DNA from 2 places in the Streptomyces sp. NPDC048516 genome. Region 2 is predicted to be linked to the other one. Evidence: riboswitches for the same ligand, from Rfam matches in the RefSeq annotation. Region 2 holds a riboswitch; the other holds the start of a gene.
The links. Region 2 has a riboswitch for S-adenosylmethionine ahead of ACGFR7_RS15830 (aminotransferase class V-fold PLP-dependent enzyme). Riboswitches for the same ligand answer to the same signal wherever they lie in the genome.
Positions count from the first base shown of each region.

Region 1: linked by a shared signal. The riboswitch ahead of thrC (threonine synthase) and the one ahead of ACGFR7_RS15830 (aminotransferase class V-fold PLP-dependent enzyme) in region 2 are both predicted to bind S-adenosylmethionine.

Region 1 is NZ_JBICWS010000014.1:63,442-67,848, forward strand. It holds gene groL (chaperonin GroEL) at 1-12, opposite strand, end outside; gene ACGFR7_RS25810 (cold-shock protein) at 548-751, opposite strand; gene ACGFR7_RS25815 (MoaD/ThiS family protein) at 1,175-1,453, opposite strand; gene thrC (threonine synthase) at 1,575-2,858, opposite strand; SAM riboswitch class I at 2,876-3,034, opposite strand; gene ACGFR7_RS25825 (glucosyl-3-phosphoglycerate synthase) at 3,204-4,166, shown strand; gene ACGFR7_RS25830 (GntR family transcriptional regulator) at 4,170-4,407, opposite strand, start outside.
Region 2 is NZ_JBICWS010000007.1:6,579-10,985, forward strand. It holds gene ACGFR7_RS15820 (cytochrome bc complex cytochrome b subunit) at 1-283, shown strand, start outside; gene trpD (anthranilate phosphoribosyltransferase) at 423-1,487, shown strand; SAM riboswitch class IV at 1,579-1,696, shown strand; gene ACGFR7_RS15830 (aminotransferase class V-fold PLP-dependent enzyme) at 1,879-3,258, shown strand; gene ACGFR7_RS15835 (Lrp/AsnC family transcriptional regulator) at 3,896-4,177, opposite strand; gene ACGFR7_RS15840 (rhomboid family intramembrane serine protease) at 4,174-4,407, opposite strand, start outside.

The DNA.
Region 1 (4,407 bases), on a different contig from region 2:
GATCTTGGCCATGTGAAGTGGTCCTCCCGGACTGGGGTGGATTGCTCCGGACCGCGCTGGCGCCCGCGACGGACGACCTGCAGACCTGCGTGGTTCCTTGCCCCACCCGGCCTACGGGCCTCACCGACCCGGTCCTTCTTTGTCACTCTCACTGGGAGAGTGCTAACGCAATGATTAGCACTCGCACCCCTTGAGTGCAAGGCGGCTTCGAAGATGCCTCCCATCGGGGCGGCGCCCGGGTGACGGGTCAATGACGGGTGAGCGCAGGTCCCCCGGGGTCCGCCCGCACTCAGCACCTCCCCGTCCGCCGACAGCGGACAGCGGAGAGCGGACAGCCGACAGCCGACAGCCGACAGCCGACAGCCGACAGCGGACAGCGGACAGCGGACAGCGGACAGCGGACGAGGAGTAGCACGGGGGCAGCGAACGAGAGGCCGCCAACGAGGGGCCGCGAACGAGGGGCTGCCGGCAGGCCACTACGGACAGCAGAAGGCCCGCACCCCTCGGGGGGGTACGGGCCTTCACTACGCAGCAGTCGGTCGGCGCCTCAGCCGGCCACCCGGACCATGTCCGCCTGCGGCCCCTTCTGGCCCTGCGAGATCTCGAACTCGACCCGCTGACCCTCCTCAAGGGTGCGGTAACCGTCCATCTGGATCGCGCTGTAGTGGACGAAAACATCCGCACCACCGTCGACCGCGATGAAGCCGTACCCCTTCTCCGCGTTGAACCACTTGACGGTGCCCTGAGCCATGCCTAACTCCCCTATTACTGGCCCTTGCGCAGGACCGCACTCCGCGGACCCGGGTCAGACCTCACCCCGTGAAAGCCCTGTGGGGTGTGCGCCGGAACGCGTCGACCGCCGCTGAATGTATCTGCACAGATGCCCAGCGCAACAGGTCAATCGGACGAGAAATCTGGGGCCGGAAAATCGGCAATATGCGGTGAAATCCCAGTTCTCCCGGGCAAGTCGGGCCGGGCATAGCTCACCTAAGCGACAAATCTTGCCCACACTTTGGGCACAACTGATCGCGGTCTCATATGCGTTCGGCACACGCACGCGCTATAGGGGAGGGGTATCACCCCAATGATATCTCCTTTCACAACATGGAATTGCCCCGTCCGCTTTCCGGCGGACGGGGCAATTCCGGTCAAGCAGGCCAGGAATTGGCGCAAATCAGCAGCCTCCGGCCACCGCCGGAATGATCGAGACGCCCGCACCGTCCGGGGTCGGCGTCTCAAGGCCCTGCTCGAAGCGCACATCGTCGTCGTTGACGTACACGTTCACGAAGCGGCGCAGCTTGCCGGCGTCGTCCAGCACACGGGCCGCGATGCCCTGGTGGTTCTGCTCCAGGTCGGCGATCACCTCGGAGAGGGTCGCGCCCTCGGCGGCGACCTCGGCCTGGCCGCCGGTGTACGTGCGGAGGATGGTGGGGATGCGGACCTTCACGCTCATGGTTCTGCCTTCCGGGTATTGCGGAGTACGAGTTCGGGGACGGTGGCCCGGCCTCGTGGCGGACGGGCCGGCGACCTCGTGGCGGAGGGTGGCGGCTCGTGCGCGGACGGGGCCGGCAGCGTCAGCGGGCCAGACCGGCCGCGCGGAACGCGTCCAGGTCCGGACGGATCGTGGCCGTGGGCCCGGAGGTCGGGGCGACCGCGTCCAGCGTCTTGAGCCCGTCACCGGTGTTCAGGACGACGGTCGTCAGGGACGGGTCGAGCACACCGTCCTCGATCAGCTTCTTGGTCACGCCGACGGTCACTCCGCCCGCGGTCTCCGCGAAGATTCCTTCCGTCCTGGCCAGCAGCTTGATCGCGTCCACGACCTGCTCGTCGTTGACGTCCTCGACCGCGCCGCCCGTACGGCGGGCGATGTCGAGCACATACGGGCCGTCGGCCGGGTTGCCGATCGCCAGCGACTTGGCGATGGTCTTCGGCTTCTGCGGGCGCACCACGTCGTGCCCGGCCTTGAAGGCCGTGGACACCGGCGAGCAGCCCTCCGCCTGGGCGCCGAAGATCTTGTACGGCTTGTCCTCGACCAGGCCGAGGGCGATCAGCTCCTTGAGCCCCTTGTCGATCTTCGTGAGCTGCGAGCCGGACGCGATCGGGATGACGATCTGGTCCGGGAGCCGCCAGCCCAGCTGCTCACAGATCTCGTACGCGAGGGTCTTGGAACCCTCGCCGTAGTAGGGACGCAGATTGACGTTGACGAAGCCCCAGCCCTCGCCCAGCGGGTCGCCGATGAGCTCGGAGCAGAAGCGGTTGACGTCGTCGTAGTTGCCCTCGATGCCGACCAGGTCACCGCCGTAGACCGCGGCCATGACGACCTTGCCGGCCTCCAGGTCGTGCGGGATGAACACGCAGGACTGGAAACCGGCCCGGCGCGCCGCGGCGCCGACCGCGCCGGCGAGGTTGCCGGTCGAGGAGCAGGACAGGGTGGTGAAGCCGAAGGCGCGGGCGGCCTCGACGGCGATCGCCACGACGCGGTCCTTGAAGGAGTGCGTCGGGTTGCCGGAGTCGTCCTTGACGTACAGACCGCCGGTGACACCCAGCTCGGCGGCGAGCCGGTCGGCCTGGACGAGCTTGGTGAAGCCGGGGTTCAGGTTGGGCTTGTCGGCCACGTCGGCGGGGACGGGCAGCAGCGGGGCGTAGCGCCAGATGTTGTCCGGACCGGCCTCGATCTGCTTCTTCAGGCCCTCGGGGTCGCCGCTCGGCAGGTCGTACGCGACTTCGAGCGGCCCGAAACATTCCTGGCACGCGAAGATCGGGCCGAGCGCGAAGCGCTGTCCGCACTCGCGGCAGGACAGGGCTGCGGCGGGGCCCAGAGCGACGGTGGGGGTGTTTTCGGTGACTTGCACAGCCATGGAGGCGAGGCCCTTTCTCCTCATCTTCCTCGCGACGAATCTCGCCACGAGACGGATTTGGCACCTTCCCTAGCCGGGAGCCTCGCGCGCGGGACGTCAGCGTCCTTGCGGCAAGACCGGCTGGAGGGTTGCCGGGGCTTCAACGGGCCGTATCCCTCTGCCCCTCTGGATGAGCGGTATGGCGCTGGGCCGAAACCCAGGCGTTTGTGGCGCGGACCCCGACATGCGACGGTCATCCGCGTTGTTCAAGACTGTAACCGAAGGCACTGACGGTTGAGATAGTCGTCCGAACCGCGAGATGGATCACAGAGGCCGCCCACCGGCGGCGACCGAGGAGTCGTAGACGTGCTGGAAGAGGTGGAGCGCTGGCTGAGCAGCCGCTCCTGGTCCGCCGCGGACCGACCGCCGGGGCAGCTGCTGGAGGCGAAACACCAGACGGGCCGCACGGTCAGCGTCGTACTGCCCGCCCTCGACGAGGAGGCCACGGTCGGGGCGATCGTGGCGGTGATCCGCGCCGAGCTGATGACCGGCCCGGTCCCGCTCGTCGATGAGCTGATCGTGCTGGACTCCGGCTCCACCGACCGCACCGCCGAGGTCGCCGCGGCGGCCGGCGCCCGGGTCGTCCCCCGCGACAGCGTCCTGCCGCGGCTGCCCGCCGTCCCCGGCAAGGGCGAGGTGCTGTGGCGTTCCCTGCTGGCCACCACCGGCGACATCGTCTGCTTCATCGATGCCGACCTGCGCGAATTCTCCTCCGCCTTCGTCTCCGGGATCGTCGGCCCGCTGCTGACGGATCCGGACATCCAGTTCGTGAAGGCGATGTACGACCGCCCGCTGGAGACCGGCACCGAGGGCGCCGGGGCCGGCCAGGGCGGCCGGGTGACGGAGCTGGTCGCCCGTCCGCTGCTGAACCTGCACTGGCCGCAGCTGGCCGGCTTCGTCCAGCCCCTCGGCGGCGAGTACGCGGCCCGCCGCTCCCTCCTGGAACGCCTCCCCTTCCCCGTCGGCTACGGCGTCGAGCTCGGCCTGCTCGTCGACGCCCTGCACACCGTCGGCCTCGATGCCCTCGCCCAGGTGGACGTCGGCGTCCGCAAACACCGCCACCAGGACGGCCAGGCTCTCGGCCGGATGGCCGCCGCGATCTACCGCACCGCTCAACTCCGCCTGACCCGCGGCCACTTGGTGCGCCCCCGGCTCACCCAGTTCGACCGGGGGGAACAGGGCTTCGTCCCCCGAACGACGGACGTCGACACCGAGGAACGTCCCCCGATGGCGGAAATCCCGGAGTACGCGGCCCGGCGGGCGGCGTGAGGCTCAGGCGTCGAAGTCGTACTCCAGCACGTAGGCGGACGAGTCGAGGATCATCTCGTTGACCTCCACCACGCGCCCTTCGGCGGTCACGGCCGTACGGCTGATGAGGACGACGGGCGTGCCCGCGGGCAGGCGCAGCCGGTCGGCCTCCTCGGCCGACGGCATGCGCGAGCGGACCTCTTCCCGGAAACGGGCAGGAGCCGCGCCCAGCTCGGCGAGTCGGGCGTACACGCCGCCGGCC
Region 2 (4,407 bases):
CGGACGCGAGTCGGGCATCATCAAGCGCCTGCCGCACGGTGAGTTCGTCGAGGTCCACGAGCCGCTCGACCAGGAGCAGCTGCACGTGCTCACCCAGCACGAGCAGCCCGCGCCGCTCGAGCTCGGCCCGGAGGTCGACGAGAACGGTGTGGCGCGCAAGGTGCCGCGCTCGCAGAAGCTGCGGGCCAAGCTCTCCAAGAGCTACTACGGCGAGGACAACGTCATCGCCAAGCCCACGGTCGAGGAGTACAAGGAGATCACCAGCGGCCACGGCCACCACTGATCACCGCGGCGCCTCGTAGCGCACCGTAGGAGCACGCCACCCAGAGGGCCCCGTCTGCTGAGCGGACGGGGCCCTCCGGCGTGTCCGGCGGCTCGATAGGGTGAACACACAAGCAGGAGACAAATCAGGAGTGTGGACCATGAACGTTGCGACCCCCCTCGGCGGCGACAGCGTGGCGGCCCACACCTGGCCGGGCATCCTCAACGCCCTGCTCGACGGCCGGGACCTCGCCGCGGAGGACACCGCATGGGCGATGGACCGGATCATGCGGGGCGAGGCCGGCGACGCCCAGATCGCCGGCTTCGCGGTGGCGCTGCGGGCCAAGGGCGAGACCGTCGCCGAGATCTCCGGGCTCGTCCGGGCCATGTACGAGCACGCCCGGCTGATCGAGGTGCCGGGACCGAGCGTGGACATCGTCGGCACCGGCGGCGACGGCGCCAAGACCGTCAACATCTCCACGATGTCCTCGATCGTGGTGGCCGGCACCGGCGCCAGGGTCGTCAAGCACGGCAACCGCGCCGCGTCCTCGGCCAGCGGCGCCTCCGACGTGCTGGAGAAGCTCGGCGTCAATCTCGACCTCACCCCGCAGCGGGTCACCGAGGTCGCCCAGGAAGCGGGCATCACCTTCTGCTTCGCGGTGAAGTTCCACCCCTCGTTGCGGCACGTCGCCAATGCCCGGGGCCAGCTCGGCATCCGTACGACGTTCAACGTGCTGGGCCCGCTGACCAACCCCGCGAAGGTCCGCGCCCAGGCGACCGGCGTCGCGGACGCCCGGATGGCGCCGATCCTGGCCGGGGTGCTCGCCGAGCGCGGCTCGTCAGCGCTGGTCTTCCGGGGCGACGACGGCCTGGACGAGCTGACCACGACCGCGACCTCCCGGGTCTGGATCGTCCGGGACGGCACGGTGCGCGAGGAGGCCTTCGACCCTCGCGACGTGGGTATCGACCTGGTGCCCGTGGAGGCGCTGCGCGGCGCCGACGCGTCGTACAACGCGGAGGTGGCCCGCCGGCTGCTGGACGGGGAGACCGGTCCGGTGCGCGATGCGGTGCTGCTGAACTCCGCGGCGGCGCTGGTCGCGCTGGAGCCCTCCGACGCCCCGCTGGCCCGGCAGATCCGGGCCGGTATCGACAAGGCCGCCCTGGCGATCGACTCGGGGGCGGCCCGGCAGGCGCTGGAGCGCTGGGTGGCCGCCAGCAACACCTGAGCGCCCGGTGACGCAGCGTGTGACGCAAGCCCCAGTCCGGTATACGGACCGGGGCTTGCGTGATGTTGCCCGTATGGCATGATTCTGCGCAGGTCACGAGTGACAGCGATGCAGGCCCCGGCCCGCTGTCCGGCAACCCTCCTTCCGTGGCGGGGTGCCCCGGGTGATGACCAGGCCGTAGGCAGCGAGGTCTGCGGCAAGCGCGGATCCCTCGCCAGGGATCCTGGTCCCCGAGGGAGAACTTCCGTGAATCAGCGAATGCGATAGGGCTCGACGGCCCCTTTTCCGCATCCTTTTTCCTTTTCCGCTGCGGCGCCCTGCCGTGCGCCCCGCGCACCCCTGACGCGCTCCGCCCCGCAGCGAATTCACTTGCTTCTTACGGGAGTTCGCCATGTCCGTTTCCGCCGTTGCCGCCGACCGCTCCGTCTGTGCCCCGCTGCCCGTCCTCGGCCGGGACGTCCGCGTCCCGCTGGTGACCGGCGGCGAGGTCGACTACGCCGCGCTGGACTACGCCGCCAGCGCGCCCGCGCTGCAGCGGGTCTGGGACGACGTGGCGGCCTACGCCCCGTACTACGGCAGCGTGCACCGCGGCGCCGGGTACCTCTCGCAGCTGTCCACCGACCTCTTCGAGAACAGCCGCCGGACCATCGCGGAGTTCCTGGGCTGCGGTGACGACCACCAGGTGGTCCTCACCCGCTCCACCACCGACTCGCTGAACCTCCTCGCGGCCGTACTCCCTGAGCACACCCGGGTCTTCGTCTTCGAGACCGAGCACCACGCCTCGCTGCTGCCCTGGGAGCAGCGCCCGGATGTCGCGGTGACCTACCTCAACGCGCCGCGCACCCCGCGGCAGGCGGTGGACACCCTGGAGAAGGCACTGGCCGAGCGCGACCCCTACGGCCCGGCGCTGGTCTGTGTGACCGGTGCTTCCAACGTGACCGGTGAGTTGTGGCCGGTGCGCGAGCTGGCGGCCGCCGCGCATGCCCACGGCGCGCGCATCGTGCTGGACGCGGCGCAGCTCGCCCCGCACCACCCCGTGGACATCGTGGAGCTGGACGTCGACTGGGTCGCCTTCTCCGGCCACAAGCTGTACGCGCCCTTCGGCGCCGGTGTCCTGGCGGGCCGCGCGGACTGGCTGCAGGCCGCCGCCCCGTACCTGGCCGGCGGCGGCGCCAGCCGCAAGGTCTCCCGGCGGACCGACGGCGGAGTCGACGTCGAGTGGCACACCACCGCCGCCCGGCACGAGGCCGGTTCGCCCAACGTCATCGGCGCCTACGCCATCGCCTCGGCCTGCCGGGCCCTGACCGAGGCCGGCTTCGACGGCCTGGTCGCCCGCGAACAGGAGCTGATCGCCCGCCTGCGCGCCGGCCTGGCCGAGGTGCCCGAGGTCAACGTGCTCTCCCTCTTCGGCGAGGACGCGGCACGCGTCGGCGTCCTCTCCTTCGTCGTCGAGGGCTGGAACAGCTCCCACTTCGCCGCGGCGCTGTCGGCCGAGTACGGCATCGGCGTCCGCGACGGCCTTTTCTGCGCCCACCCCCTCGTCCGTACCCTCCTCGGCAGCGAGCCCCAGGCCCCCGGCGAGTGCGGCGCCCCCGACGCGGTCCCCGGCGAGCGCTCCCTGAACGCCATCCGCGTCAGCGTGGGCGTCGGCACGCCGGATGAGCACGTCGACCGCTTCCTCCGCGCGGTCAAGGAACTGGTGACGAACGGCGCCACCTGGAACTACCACACGGAGGACGGCCGTTGCGTGCCGGCGCGTAGCGCGGATTAATCCCACGTTTTCGGCTTTCCCGTCGTGATTCGTCTCGCCGTTTCCCGCCCGCTAACGCGGTGCGCCCGCCGTTGCGCCTGCGGCGGGCCGGTCCGCTGTGCTTTGCCTGTCCCGACGTGGGGGTTTGCCGCCGTTGCGCCTGCGGCGGGCGGTGCCGCTGCGCGGGCCCGTCCCCTCCCGTTGAGGGGTGGGGAAAAGCCAGGTGGGGGTGCAGGTAGGTGGCCGGGTGCGCCTTGTCGCTCGTATTGAAGTGAACGGGTTGCGAGTGGCCGGCCCCCACTCACCCGTCACTCAATTCCCCCACGGGAGGGGACGGGCCGGAGGGGCAGGGGTGTGGGACGTAAAGCGAAGCAGTCCCACACCCCTGCCCCGGAGGTCCGTCACCGCACCCACAGCCCCGCGCAGCGGACCCGGCCCGCCGCAGGCGCAACGGCGAGAAACCCCAACAGCGAGCCGAGGCACAGCGCAGCGAACCCGCCCCGCAGCGAACCCGCCCCGCAGCGAACCCGCCCCGCAGCGGACCTGGCCCGCCGCAGGCGCAACGGCGGGCGCACCGCGAAGCGGGCGGCAAACGGTGAGCAACCCCCACGGCGGAAAAGACAAAAACGTGGGGCGCAAGCAAAGCGCAGCGAATGGGCTACGCGTCGAGCCCGATCGCAAAGGCAGACTCAAGGTCATGCTGCGAATACGTGCGGAACGCGATATGCGTTTCCGTGGAGGCGACGCCAGGAACCTTGCTGATGCGGCCGGGGATGACGTCCGCGAGGTCGTCGTGGGCGGCGACCCGCACCATGGCGATCAGGTCGTGGGCGCCGGTGACCGAGTAGACCTCGCTGACCCCTTCCAGCGCGGCGATCTTCTCGGCGATCTCCGGGATCTGGTCCACGTTGGTCTTGATGAGCACGATCGACGTGATCACGGCTGGCTCTCTCCCTCGGTCGCCCGGTCATCTCCCCTGGTGGCCCCCACACTATCTCTCCGGTAGCGGGCCCAGGCGTACAGGAAGCCGAGCGCGAAGCCGATGACATGGGCGAGGTAGGCGACGCCGGGACCGCGGGGGTCGTCCTGCGCCGCCTGCCACTGAAGGAAGAACCAGAACAGCAGCACGATCCAGGCGGGGAAGCGCAGCGGCAGGAAGAAGAGGAACGG